Regions from separate parts of the uncultured Merdimonas sp. genome, predicted to be linked through region 2. Evidence: a T-box and tRNA genes for the amino acid it is inferred to sense, from the RefSeq annotation. Region 2 holds a T-box; the other regions hold tRNA genes.
The links. The T-box of region 2 lies ahead of leuS (leucine--tRNA ligase). A T-box ahead of a tRNA ligase gene usually reads a tRNA of that ligase, here a tRNA-Leu.
Positions count from the first base shown of each region.

Region 1: it has a tRNA-Leu gene. The T-box ahead of leuS (leucine--tRNA ligase) is inferred to sense a tRNA for this amino acid. The anticodon was not compared.
Region 3: it has a tRNA-Leu gene. The T-box ahead of leuS (leucine--tRNA ligase) is inferred to sense a tRNA for this amino acid. The anticodon was not compared.
Region 4: it has a tRNA-Leu gene. The T-box ahead of leuS (leucine--tRNA ligase) is inferred to sense a tRNA for this amino acid. The anticodon was not compared.

Region 1 is NZ_CAWVHE010000007.1:7,885-11,012, forward strand. It holds gene ABGT54_RS04175 (alpha-amylase family glycosyl hydrolase) at 1-309, shown strand, start outside; gene ABGT54_RS04180 (TraX family protein) at 317-991, shown strand; gene ABGT54_RS04185 (DUF5662 family protein) at 1,009-1,560, shown strand; tRNA gene ABGT54_RS04190 (tRNA-Leu) at 1,598-1,681, opposite strand; gene ABGT54_RS04195 (phosphate--AMP phosphotransferase) at 1,775-3,128, shown strand, end outside.
Region 2 is NZ_CAWVHE010000003.1:31,698-34,825, reverse strand. It holds gene leuS (leucine--tRNA ligase) at 1-1,559, opposite strand, end outside; T-box leader at 1,608-1,836, opposite strand; gene ABGT54_RS00880 (hypothetical protein) at 2,021-2,443, shown strand; gene ABGT54_RS00875 (AEC family transporter) at 2,628-3,128, opposite strand, start outside.
Region 3 is NZ_CAWVHE010000011.1:148,464-151,591, forward strand. It holds gene ABGT54_RS06020 (hypothetical protein) at 1-159, shown strand, start outside; gene ABGT54_RS06025 (NlpC/P60 family protein) at 191-1,168, shown strand; tRNA gene ABGT54_RS06030 (tRNA-Leu) at 1,328-1,410, opposite strand; gene ABGT54_RS06035 (DUF4317 domain-containing protein) at 1,490-2,611, opposite strand; gene sdaAB (L-serine ammonia-lyase, iron-sulfur-dependent subunit beta) at 2,761-3,128, shown strand, end outside.
Region 4 is NZ_CAWVHE010000013.1:18,959-22,086, forward strand. It holds gene ABGT54_RS07110 (helix-turn-helix domain-containing protein) at 1-624, shown strand, start outside; gene ABGT54_RS07115 (diaminopimelate decarboxylase) at 621-1,907, shown strand; tRNA gene ABGT54_RS07120 (tRNA-Leu) at 1,958-2,040, opposite strand; gene ABGT54_RS07125 (formate--tetrahydrofolate ligase) at 2,174-3,128, shown strand, end outside.

The DNA of each region.
Region 1 (3,128 bases), on a different contig from region 2:
AATAAAGGCGTCCCGGATGTGTCTTATCACGGAGAGAATGCCTGGAAAGTCCCGGTTGAAATATCCAGCAGACAGCTGGGCGTGTTCTATAACGGGAAGGACAGGAACGATCAGGAAGAGAGTCTGTTTATCGCTTATAATATGCACTGGCTGGAACATGCCTTTGCGCTGCCGGCTCTTCCAAAAGGGAAAAAATGGTATCGGGCGGTCTCTTCCGGCGAGGGTGTGCTGGAAACACCTCTGGAGGTCGAAGACCAGAGGATCACAGAGATCCAGGCAAGGACCATTGCTGTTTTTGTAGGAAGGTAAATAGTAAATGAAAAAGATGGAAAAAATCGCCTGTCTGAATGGATTTCATCTGAAATGTATTGCCATCCTGTCGATGGCGGTGGATCACACAGGGGCGGTTCTGTTTCCCGGAGAACTGTGGTTTCGTTATGTGGGGCGTCTTGCATTTCCTGTTTTTTGTTTTTTGATCGTAGAAGGCTTCCGGCATACCCATGATGTATACAGATATATGACGCGGCTCGCAGTGTTTGCGCTTTTGTCGGAAATACCATACGACCTGGCTTTTCGGGGTATTTTTCTGGAAGGAGATTACCAGAATGTATTTTTTACCCTGCTGATAGGTATTGGCATGATGAAACTCTTGTCCATGACAGCTCTTTGGCCGGAGAAGGTGGTTATCGTCCTTTTTGCCATGTGGCTCTCTGTGATCGTGAGAAGTGATTATAACTATCGGGGGATCCTTCTGATCTTTATGTTTTATGTATTTCGGGAACAAAGAGTTTTTGCCGCTGCGGCAGGCGGACTCTGGAACTTTCTGTACCAGGGCGTCATTCAGAGATACGGCGTTATATCTGTCATTCCGATCCTTCTTTATAACGGGAAACCGGGAAGACGGATGAAATATTTCTTTTATATTTTTTATCCGGCTCATCTTTTGCTGCTTTATGGGATCAGCAGAGTGGTTGCCGGATCATGGCAGTGAGGAAAGGACGGATGGATATGAAGGCAATTTCACACCTGCGAACCATCAATCATCACAAGTGGCTGGTTATGAAGGGATGTTTCCGGGTCGGTCTGTACAGACAGGGACTTCTTCATGACCTGTCTAAATATTCTCCGTCAGAATTTCTGGTGGGATGTAGGTATTATCAGGGGAATCGAAGCCCCAATAATGCAGAGCGGGAAGCCACCGGATATTCCAGGGCCTGGCTCCACCATAAGGGGAGGAACAAGCATCATTACGAATACTGGATTGATTACAGCGCTGACCCGGGCGAGGGGATTGTCGGGCAGAAGATGCCGGTTAAATATGTGGTGGAAATGTTTATAGACCGTGTAGCTGCTTCTAAGACTTACAAAGGAGAAGTTTATAAAGACCAGGATCCTCTGATTTATTATGAGCAGGGCGCGGCGCGGCTTGGCAAGATGATCCATCCGGATACGGCTGCGCTTCTTCGTTTCCTGTTGCAGATGCTGGCAGATACGGGAGAGGAGAATACTTTCCGATACATAAAACAGAATATTTTGAAAAAGCATAGAAAAAACCCTTGAAAAGCTGTGCTTTCAAGGGTTTCATTAAAATATCAGATGCGGAAGATGGGACTTGAACCCACACGGCACGAATGCCACAAGATCCTTAGTCTTGCTCGTCTGCCAGTTCCGACACTTCCGCGAACCGGACTTAAAAACTGTCCGAAAAGTATAATACTATAACAGAAAATAAAAGTCAACACTTTTTTAAAAAAACATAAGGAGGAGGGATTGTATGCTTGAGAAAGTGGATTTGGAGAAAAAGATGGAAAAAGAAGAATACCGGAAATATATGGATATTCTGACTCCAAAGCTTGGGAGGCTGCAAAGAGAGTGCCAGGAAAGAAAGATTCCGGTTATGATTGCTTTTGAAGGCTATGGAGCGGCGGGGAAAGGCGTGCAGATCGCAGAACTGATCCAGGGTCTGGATCCCAGAGGGTTTCAGGTCTATCCGGTGAAAAACGAGACGGAAGAAGAAAAGATGCATCCCTTCCTGTGGAGGTTCTGGACAAAGATGCCGGCAAAAGGCCGGATCGCCATCTATGACAGCAGCTGGTACCGGAAAGTACTGGTTGACCGGTTTGACGGAAATACAACCGAAGAAGAAGTGGAACGCGCGTACCGGTCGATCTGTTCCTTTGAAGAACAGCTGACTGCAGATGGGATGATCATCATTAAGATTTTTCTTGCTATTGATAAAAAAGAACAGAAGAAACGTCTGGACAAGCTTCTGGATTCCAGGGAAACGGCCTGGAGGGTCAGTAAGGGGGATCTGGAAAGAAACCGGCATTTCCGAACATACCAGGAGATGAATGAGGAGATGCTTTTACGCACAGACTCTGCTTATGCGCCCTGGCACATTGTGGAAGCGACGGACCGTAAGTTTGCTACAGTAAAAATATACAGTATCGTAACACAGGTACTGGAAAGTAAGATTAAGGAAGCAGAGGAAACTATCAGAAGGGCGCAGTCCTGTCAACTGACAGTTAAGGAAATGGAGGATCGTGTGCCTTCTGTATCTGTGGAAGAACAGGCGTTAAAAGAGTCTGTTCTGACCAAAGCGGATCTGACCTTGTCATATACAAAGGAAGAATATAAAGAAAAGCTTCCGAAGCTCCAGAAAAAGCTGAAAAAGCTTCATGGAGAGCTGTACCGGCGCAGGATCCCTGTGGTCCTTGGATTTGAAGGATGGGATGCCGGAGGGAAGGGAGGCGCCATAAAAAGGCTGACACAGAAAATGGATCCCAGAGGATATGTGGTCCATCCCACCGCGTCTCCGAATGATATCGAAAAGGCACACCATTATCTGTGGCGCTTCTGGACGGATATGCCAAAGGCAGGACATGTGACCATTTTCGACCGGACCTGGTATGGAAGAGTGATGGTGGAACGGATCGAAGGATTCTGCAGTAAGGCGGAATGGCAAAGAGCCTATAAAGAAATCAACGATATGGAGCGGGATCTGGCAGAGGCAGGAGCGATCGTGCTGAAGTTCTGGATGCAGATTGATAAGGATGAGCAGGCCAGAAGATTTAAGGAACGGCAGGAGAATCCGGAAAAGCAGTGGAAGATCACAGATGAAGACTGGA
Region 2 (3,128 bases):
TCTTTGTCATTGTGATTGTCCACATAACGCAGGAAGTACCAGGAAGATCCTGCCCACTGGGGCATGGTGTTGGTCTCCCGTTTGGCGTCCGCCCCGCAGACCGGACATTTGCAGTTTACCCAGTCGTCGATGGCTGCCAGCGGAGATTCTCCGGTTCCGGTAGGCTCGTAGGACTCTACCTCCGGCAGGCGAAGCGGCAGTTCCTCTTCCGGCACCGGCACATTGCCGCAATGCGGACAGTGGATGATCGGGATTGGCTCTCCCCAGTATCTCTGCCGGGAGAATACCCAGTCGCGCAGCTTGTAGTTGACAGTCGCACGTCCGATCCCTTTTTCCTCAATAATATGAGGGCCTTCTTTTTTCAAGACAGAAGATTCCATTCCGTTCCATTCACCGGAATTAATCATGATCCCGGACGCTTCGGTGTAAGCTTCGGTCATATTTTCAATCTCTTTGCCGTCCTTTGCGATGACCTGAACGATCGGAATGCCGAACTTTGTCGCAAACTCAAAGTCACGGTCGTCATGGGCAGGCACGCACATGATGGCTCCGGTACCATAATCAGCCAGTACATAATCAGACAGCCAGATCGGCACCTTCTTGCCGTTGATCGGATTGATGGCATAGCTTCCGGTAAACACACCGGTCTTTTCCTTATCCTGCATCCGGTCTACGTTAGACTTCATGGATGCTTCATAAATGTATTTTTCTACCGCTTCTTTTGTCTCATCTGTAGCCAGCTCTTTTGCCAGTTCATGCTCCGGCGCCAGCACCATAAAGGTAGCACCGTGAAGAGTGTCCGGTCTGGTGGTGTAGACCGTGATCTTCTCATCTCTTCCTTCGATGGGGAAATCCACCTCGGCGCCGTAAGATTTACCGATCCAGTCGGTCTGCATCTTCTTTACCTTCTCCGGCCAGTCCAGCTTATCCAGATCCTGGAGGAGACGTTCTGCGTATGCGGTGATCTTCAGCATCCACTGGCGCAGATTCTTCTTGGTCACCTCAGCGCCGCAGCGTTCGCATTTTCCATTTACAACCTCTTCATTGGCAAGGCCGGTCTTACAGGACGGGCACCAGTTGATCGGAAATTCCTTCTCATAGGCAAGGCCTTCCTTAAACATTTTTACAAAAATCCACTGGGTCCATTTATAATAGTCCGGATCTGTGGTGTTGACCTCGCGGTCCCAGTCATAGAGAGCCGCGATCTGGTTGATCTGCTCTTTGATGTGCTTAATATTCTCAGCCGTGGAAACAGCCGGGTGCACGCCCATCTTGATGGCGTAGTTCTCTGCCGGAAGACCGAACGCATCCCATCCCATGGGGTGGATCAGATAGTAGCCCTGCTGCAGCTTATAACGACTCCAGACATCGGAGATCACATAACCTCTCCAGTGTCCTACATGAAGACCGTTGCCAGAAGGATACGGGAACATATCCAGACAGTAATACTTCTCTTTTTTGTTTCCATTTTCATCTACTTTGGTGTTGACCGGGTTCTTTTCCCAGATGTCATGCCATTTTTTCTCGATTGCCTTATGGTTATAAGGTACTTTTGACATTGTTTCACTCCTCACTTTCTGATGACATATGAAAAGCCTTTCCATCTCTGAAGAGACGAAAAGGCTTAATTTCCGTGGTACCACTCTTTTTCACATGGACGGATCGCCCATATGCACTCGTTGCCTCCTGTAACGGGAAGTCCCGCTTCTGCCTACTTACTGCACGGTTCAGCAGAAGAACTCCGAGGCCAGTTGGGAGATTACGCTTACTGCCTCGCACCACCCGGCAGCTCTCTGAAAACGACAGGCTCTTACTATTCCTCTTCTTCGTCTTTTCTTTTTAAGATTTCTTACTTATTATAAGAAGAACATTAAAATAAGTCAAGCAATATTTTCACCCGGGTAATCTGATGGAAAACACATTTTCTGGTTGTTCCATACCCCGCTTTCGTGTATAATGGATATAAGTTAATCGTACTGAGGTTTTCAGTAAATAAGATACATAAAGGAGAGTGTTTACCATGGTAAATTTATTAACAGGCCCGAAAGGCACAGGAAAAACACAGATCATGATTGAAAAGGCCAATGAAGCGGCAAAGAAGTGCAACGGAAACGTTGTATTTATCAAAAAAACTCACCGTGATACCACGAGTGTAGACTTCAATATCCGCACCATCTGCATGGACGACCTTCCGGCCATCAAGAACACGGACAATTACATTGGCTTTTTATATGGAATGTACAGTTCCAACCACGATATCGAATGTGTATTTATCGATGGCATCCTGAAACACGCTAATATCAGTATTCAGAATCTTCCCGCAGTGATCGCTGCTCTGAAAGACATTTCCAAAGAATGCGGCATCGACTTCTATGTAAGCGTAAGCGCTGAAAAATCCGAAGTAGAAGGCGTGATCGGCGAAGGTTGCTGCTATCTGAATTAGGAGACACTCTCTGACACCAGGAAGAGACCAGTCACCGGAAGCGTCACAGCGCGCCTTCCGGGATTGCAAGTGGTCGCCAGGGTTCCGGCAAGTCCGGACTTTGGCCTGTCACCAATACCAGAAACCGCCAGGCGGATAAGCCTGGCGGTTTTTTATACACCGTAAACAAATTTTTCAGCTCGTTTTAGAGAATCATCTCATACACCAATACGGTCAGCGGCATGGTGACAATACAGAATACCACCGACATCACATTGATCACACTCGCATATCGCACATCCTGGTCGTAAACCTGTGCCAGCTGAGTGATCATGGCCGCCACCGGAGCTGCCACTGCGATCAGCACGATCATCAGGATATACTCAGTGTCCGCATGAGGGATCATCCTTCCGACAAATCCCAGACCTATGGCAAATATGACAGGGATCAGCACCAGACGGATCAGGCAGATCAGATAGGGACGTTTCTGCCGGAACACCCATTTCAGATCTACATCTCCGATCACCATACCGATCACCAGCATACTGGTAGGCGTCACCACGTTACTGAATCCGGCCACACAGGTGTCCAGGATCAGCGGCAGCCGGATCCCGCCGATAAAAAGCAGAAGGCCGATGGCCAGAGCGATCATATTCGGATTCAAAAGAATGCTTTTGATATCTGTCTCCTGCTTTCCTTTCAGCAC
Region 3 (3,128 bases), on a different contig from region 2:
GAGATTGATAGAATTATCCGGGAGCATAGTTATGTGCTCCCGGCATCTGTATATATTATGATCTGCCGCAGTGAGCAAGTGGATCATGTGCGCCGGGACGGTGACTGGATTGATGTCTGGACCAGAACCGCCGGGCACTGGCGGATAAGGATTGTATAGCGTTGCGACGCCGCAACAGAAAGGAGATATAATGAGTAAGATTGACATGTATTGTAATTGGATGATTGAGCTGGCTAATAATCCGCTGCACGGTTATGACCAGCAATATCGGTGGGGCGAGAAAGGGGATTATGATTGCTCCAGTGCGGTCATCAGTGCATTAGAACACGCCGGGATCCCGGCGAAGAGTAAAGGGGCGACCTACACGGGTAACATGTACTTTGTGCTGACAAAACTTGGATTTGTCGATGTGTCTGGAAGTGTGAACCGTGCCACAGGAAGCGGAATGAAAAAAGGCGACATCTTGTTAAACCACACTTATCACGTGGCGGTTCATCTTGGGAACGGCCAGTTAGTTCAGGCCAGCATCAATGAAAAAGGAACGGCCACTGGAGGGACCCCGGGCGATCAGACGGGGAACGAAACGAACATCCGGGCGTATTATAACTATCCTTGGGACTGTGTGCTCAGATATCAGGGGCAGGGGCTTGGAGCCCCGGTGTTCATCAAAAAGAAGGAGACACTGGACATCGGCTTTAACTTCTCGATGCCAGGGAACCTGGGACGGTTTAAGTGGCTGCTGTACGACGTGGCAAAGGGTACCTGGGAGACGCTGGTGGACTGGACAGCCAGCAACTGGATCTGCCTAAAAAAAAACAAGAGTGGATCCGGCTACCTGGTGCAGTGCCAGCTTTATGATCTTGATCAGAAAAATGCACATTTGATCGACACCAAGACCATCGGCACGGATGCCGGTACCGGTACTGTGATCAATGGCACATATGCTGCCTACCGGAGTGACGGCAGCATCCTGATCGGCTGCTCATCTAATAATGCGGATGCGTCGCTGAAGATGAAGGTCTACAACTGCACGATCCAGAAATGGTTCACGCAGTTCGATGGCCAGTGGGCGAGCTTTGTCCCGGATCCGGGGACGAACTACATCATCCAGTTCGAGGCCTATGCCCAGGACGGCACTCTGCTTGACTACAAAGCGGTCGGCGTATAATGAGATTCCCGGGGCCGCCAAAAGCTCCGGGGATATTTGGAATATTGTACCATCTTTTGTAAAAAAACAGTTTGCTCCATGTTTGCTCCATATTGTAATTTGAGAATCAAAAACCCCTTGAAAACGCTGTGTTTTCAAGGGGTTATAAAAAATAGAAAATGCGGAGAAAGGGACTTGAACCCTCACAGGATTGCTCCCACTAGAACCTGAATCTAGCGCGTCTGCCATTCCGCCATCTCCGCTCGACAAAAAGTATCATACCATAAAATAATCTGTTTGGCAAATACTTTTTGCATTTTTTTTGAAAAATTTTTTGCCGGCTTATGGATGGATTTCGATTCCGTTGACTTCCAGGTGGTCGTCAATGGCGATCACCAGACAGCGCCGGCCGTCGATCTCCCGGGTTTCCACCAGGTCGGAACGCTCCGGATTGACCTTGACGATCACGTCAGGCGTTTCAATCTGGAAGGTGCGGGTGCTGGCGATGTTGGAGGCAAGCACGGTTTTCTGTTCTCCCATGACATCCTCAAATTCCCGGTCAAAGGCCGACATCTGCTCCTCGGACGCGCCGCTTCTTTCCAGCAGCCGTTTGATGTCGGGACGGGATAATTCCAGCGGCTCCGGCGCCTCTTTGGCTTCCTCCAGCATTTCATTCAGATTGTCGTGGATATTACGGATGGTTTCATAATCGCAGGAAGTTCCCAGAGTATCGCTGACAATGGCCTGGAAGGAGGTTTTCTGGTCGCCTGCACTTAGTGGGATCTCGCTTCCCAGAACATTACTGATAAAGTCCGGGCTTAACTCTTCGGGCTTTTTGCTGTAGTAGAGAACCTGGTGGACGTTGGACGCCCGGTCAGTAAAGGCCGGGAAGAGGAATCCCTTCACGGGCATATCCACCACCCAGTCACGGATCCGGTCCTCGATATTGTTGGTGTGGGCGTTGTAGCTTAGGCCGGCTTTGCTTAAGTTCACCGGGCAGATGCTGCACATCAGATGTTCATAGACCGTATCCGAAGCGTCGAACATTTCCTCGCCGTCGGAAGCTTTTCCGGGCACATCGTAGACCGCGTGGATCAGGATAATGTAATAATTTTCCGGGTAATCGTAGGATTCGATGACCTTATCATAAAATTCTTCCACCAGCAGATCGTCTTCCAGTCTGCTTTCCCGCAGCTTCAGGAGAAATTCCTGGGTGCCGCCGGAGAGTTCCTGTTCCAGAGGAAACTCCATGTTGATCATATTTTTCCCCAGGGTGCCGGAAAGGGTATGGCGGAAGATGTCAAAATATTTGAAAGCTTCTTCTTCCGGAAGGGAAAGAAAGGCTTTTTTTAATTCGGATTTTTTCTCTTTTTCGTGATCCACATAACAGCCGCAGATCCGGGTGATGGCGCAGTTTTCCGGAGTAAACTGCCGGCGGATCTCGAGAATCTCTTTTTTGTTCATAACATGCACTTCCTTGTCTGTGAAACTGTTCCGCAGTTTGCGGACGTGAAAATAGAATACCACAATAATTATACATTGTAAACGAATTGTCATTCTATTATAATAGAGAGTAGATACATGTCAAAATAAAGAAAAGAGAGGAAAAACAGATGGGAAGTATATTTGACATTTTAGGACCGGTCATGGTAGGACCTTCCAGCTCCCACACGGCAGGAGCAGTACGTATCGGCCAGATTGCCAGACAGCTGTTTGGTGTGCAGCCGCAAAAAGCCACCGTATATCTTCACGGTTCCTTTGCGGCGACAGGCAAAGGGCATGGTACAGACAAAGCGCTGGTCGCAGGACTTCTGGGGATGAAGCCGGACGATATGCGGATCCCGCACAGCTTTGAGATCGCGAAGGAACAGGGGATGGACTTTGTGATTGAGAATAAGGATCTGAAAGGAGCGCACCCCAATACCGCACGGATCGTTATGGATGCGGAAGGGAAAAAGACGATGACGATCCAGGCTTATTC
Region 4 (3,128 bases), on a different contig from region 2:
ATGACCGGTTATGAAGTGGCCAAACAGACGGGAATCTCGCGATCAAATGCCTATAATTCTCTGGCAAGTATGACGGAAAAAGGCGCTGCGTGCCTGGTGGAAGAAGGAAACACCAGAAAATATGTGCCGGTTTCACTGGAAGAATTCTGTAAAAACAGGATCCGCCGGATGGAGGAGGCAAAGCGGTGGCTGGAAAGCCACGGGCCGGTTGAAAAACCGCATGTGGAAGGGTATATTACCATTGAAGGCGCACAGAATATTCTGGATAAGATCCGCAACATCCTCGGGAAAGTAGATCAGAGAGTCTACATCAGCTGTACCAGGAATTATCTGCTTTTGCTGGTGCGGGAGCTGGAAGAGTTAAGAAAATCCAAGAAAAAGGTGGTAATCATCACCGACCAGCCTGTCACATTTGCAGGAGCCAGAACTTATGTGGGAAAAAGCCGTGGTATGCAGATCGGCGTGATCGCAGATTCCAGATATGTTCTGACCGGCGAGTACGGGGAGGGAAGCATGAACACCTGTCTGTATTCCGGACAAAAAAATTTTGTGGAACTGTATAAGACAGCGCTTGCAAATGAAATCCGATTATTATCGATACAAGAGGAGCGAAATCAGGAATGAAAAAAGAAACATTTGTGACAAAACAGCAGCTGGATCGTATCATCCAGACCTATCCGACCCCTTTTCATCTTTATGATGAAAGAGGGATCCGTAAAAATATGAAAGCACTGAACGACGCATTTTCCTGGAATCCTGGATTCCGGGAGTATTTTGCGGTAAAGGCGACCCCGAATCCTTTTCTTATCCGTATCTTAAGAGAGTATGGATGTGGGTGTGACTGTTCTTCCATGACAGAACTGATGCTCTCTGATGCGATCGGGGCAAAAGGAGAAGATATTATGTTTTCTTCTAACGATACGCCGGCAGAGGAATTTGTCTATGCAGATCAGATGGGGGCGATCATTAATCTGGATGATTTTACGCACATTGACTATCTGGAAAAAGCCATCGGACACATTCCCAAAACAATCAGCTGTCGCTATAATCCGGGAGGATTGTTTAAAATCAGCAATGATATTATGGATAACCCCGGCGACGCAAAATACGGCATGACTACGGAACAGCTGTTTGAAGCATTCCGTATACTTAAGAGTAAAGGGGCGGAGGAGTTTGGGATCCACGCATTTCTGGCCAGCAACACAGTGACAAATGATTATTATCCCATGCTGGCAAAGATCCTCTTTGAAGTGGCGGTAAAACTCCAGAAAGAGACCGGCGCCCACATCCGGTTTATCAACCTGTCCGGAGGGATCGGAATCCCTTATACCCCGGATCAGGAGCCAAATGATATCCGGGCTATCGGAGACGGCGTCCGCAGAGTCTATGAAGAAGTACTGACGCCGGCTGGTATGGGAGACGTATCGATCTATACAGAACTCGGACGGTTTATGATGGGGCCCTACGGATGTCTGGTGACAAAAGCAATCCATCAGAAGCACACTTATAAGGAATATATTGGCGTGGATGCCTGCGCGGTTCATCTGATGCGTCCCGCGATGTATGGCGCGTACCATCACATTACAGTGGCAGGGAAAGAAGACTGTCTCTGTGACCATAAATATGACATTGTAGGTTCACTCTGTGAAAATAATGACAAATTTGCCATTGACCGGATGCTGCCGGAGATTCAGACCGGTGATCTTCTGATCATCCATGATACCGGCGCTCACGGATTTTCCATGGGATATAATTATAATGGAAAGTTAAAATCAGCAGAGCTTCTTCTGAAAGAAGACGGAAGTGTACAGATGATCCGAAGAGCAGAGACTCCGGCAGATTATTTTGCCACTTTTGACTGTTTTGAGATCGGAAAGACCCTGATCGGCAAAAATGTGAAAGACTGAGAAGAAAAAGCCCCCGAAAAACATTGAGTTTTCGAGGGCTTTTCAAAAAATGCGGATGGTGGGACTTGAACCCACACGAGATTGCTCCCGCAAGATTTTGAGTCTTGTGCGTCTGCCATTCCGCCACATCCGCATAGCGTTTACAGCAAAATTAATTATAATGGGAATTAACTTTCGTGTCAACAGCAAAATATATATTTAATTTCAGGCAAAAATAGAGTATACTTAGGTAGAAAATGAAAACTTTCAGAAAGGATGTGGAGGACATGGGTTTTAAAACAGATATCGAAATCGCACAGGAAGCAAAGATGAAGGTGGTCAACGACATCGCTGATACGCTGGGAATTCCGGATGAATATGTGGAGAATTACGGGAAGTATAAGGCGAAAATCGACTACCGTTTTTACAACGATTCTTTGAAAGACCGTCCGGACGCAAAAGTAGTCCTGGTGACGGCCATCAATCCGACGCCGGCAGGAGAGGGAAAGACTACCACTACCATCGGCGTGGCCGATGCCCTGAACAAAATCGGGAAAAAGACAATGGTGGCACTGCGCGAGCCGTCCCTTGGACCTGTATTTGGAGTAAAAGGCGGAGCGGCAGGAGGCGGCTATGCCCAGGTAGTTCCCATGGAGGATATCAATCTTCATTTTACCGGCGACATTCATGCCATCAGCGCAGCTAATAATCTGATCGCCGCCATGCTGGACAACCACATCCATCAGGGGAATGCCCTGGATATTGATACAAATAGAGTAACCTGGCGCCGGTGTGTGGATATGAATGACAGACAGCTCCGCAACATTGTAGATGGCCTGGGACCAAAAGCAGACGGTGTGACCAGACAGGACGGATTTGATATCACGGTGGCATCGGAGATTATGGCTGTTTTCTGTCTGGCCAGCGATGTGATCGACCTGAAGAACCGCGTAGCGCGCATCATTGTTGCTTATTCCAGAGACGGCCGTCCGGTTACGGCAGGCGACATCCATGCACAGGGCGCGGTCGCCGCGCTCTTAAAAGACGCGTTAAAGCCCAACCTGGTCCAGACACTGGAAGGAACGCCTGCCTTTGTGCATGGCGGTCCATTTGCCAACATTGCCCACGGATGCAACAGTGTGATCGCTACAAAGATGGGAATGAAGCTGGCGGACTATATGATCACAGAGGCAGGTTTCGGCGCGGATCTTGGCGCAGAGAAGTTCCTGGACATCAAGTGCA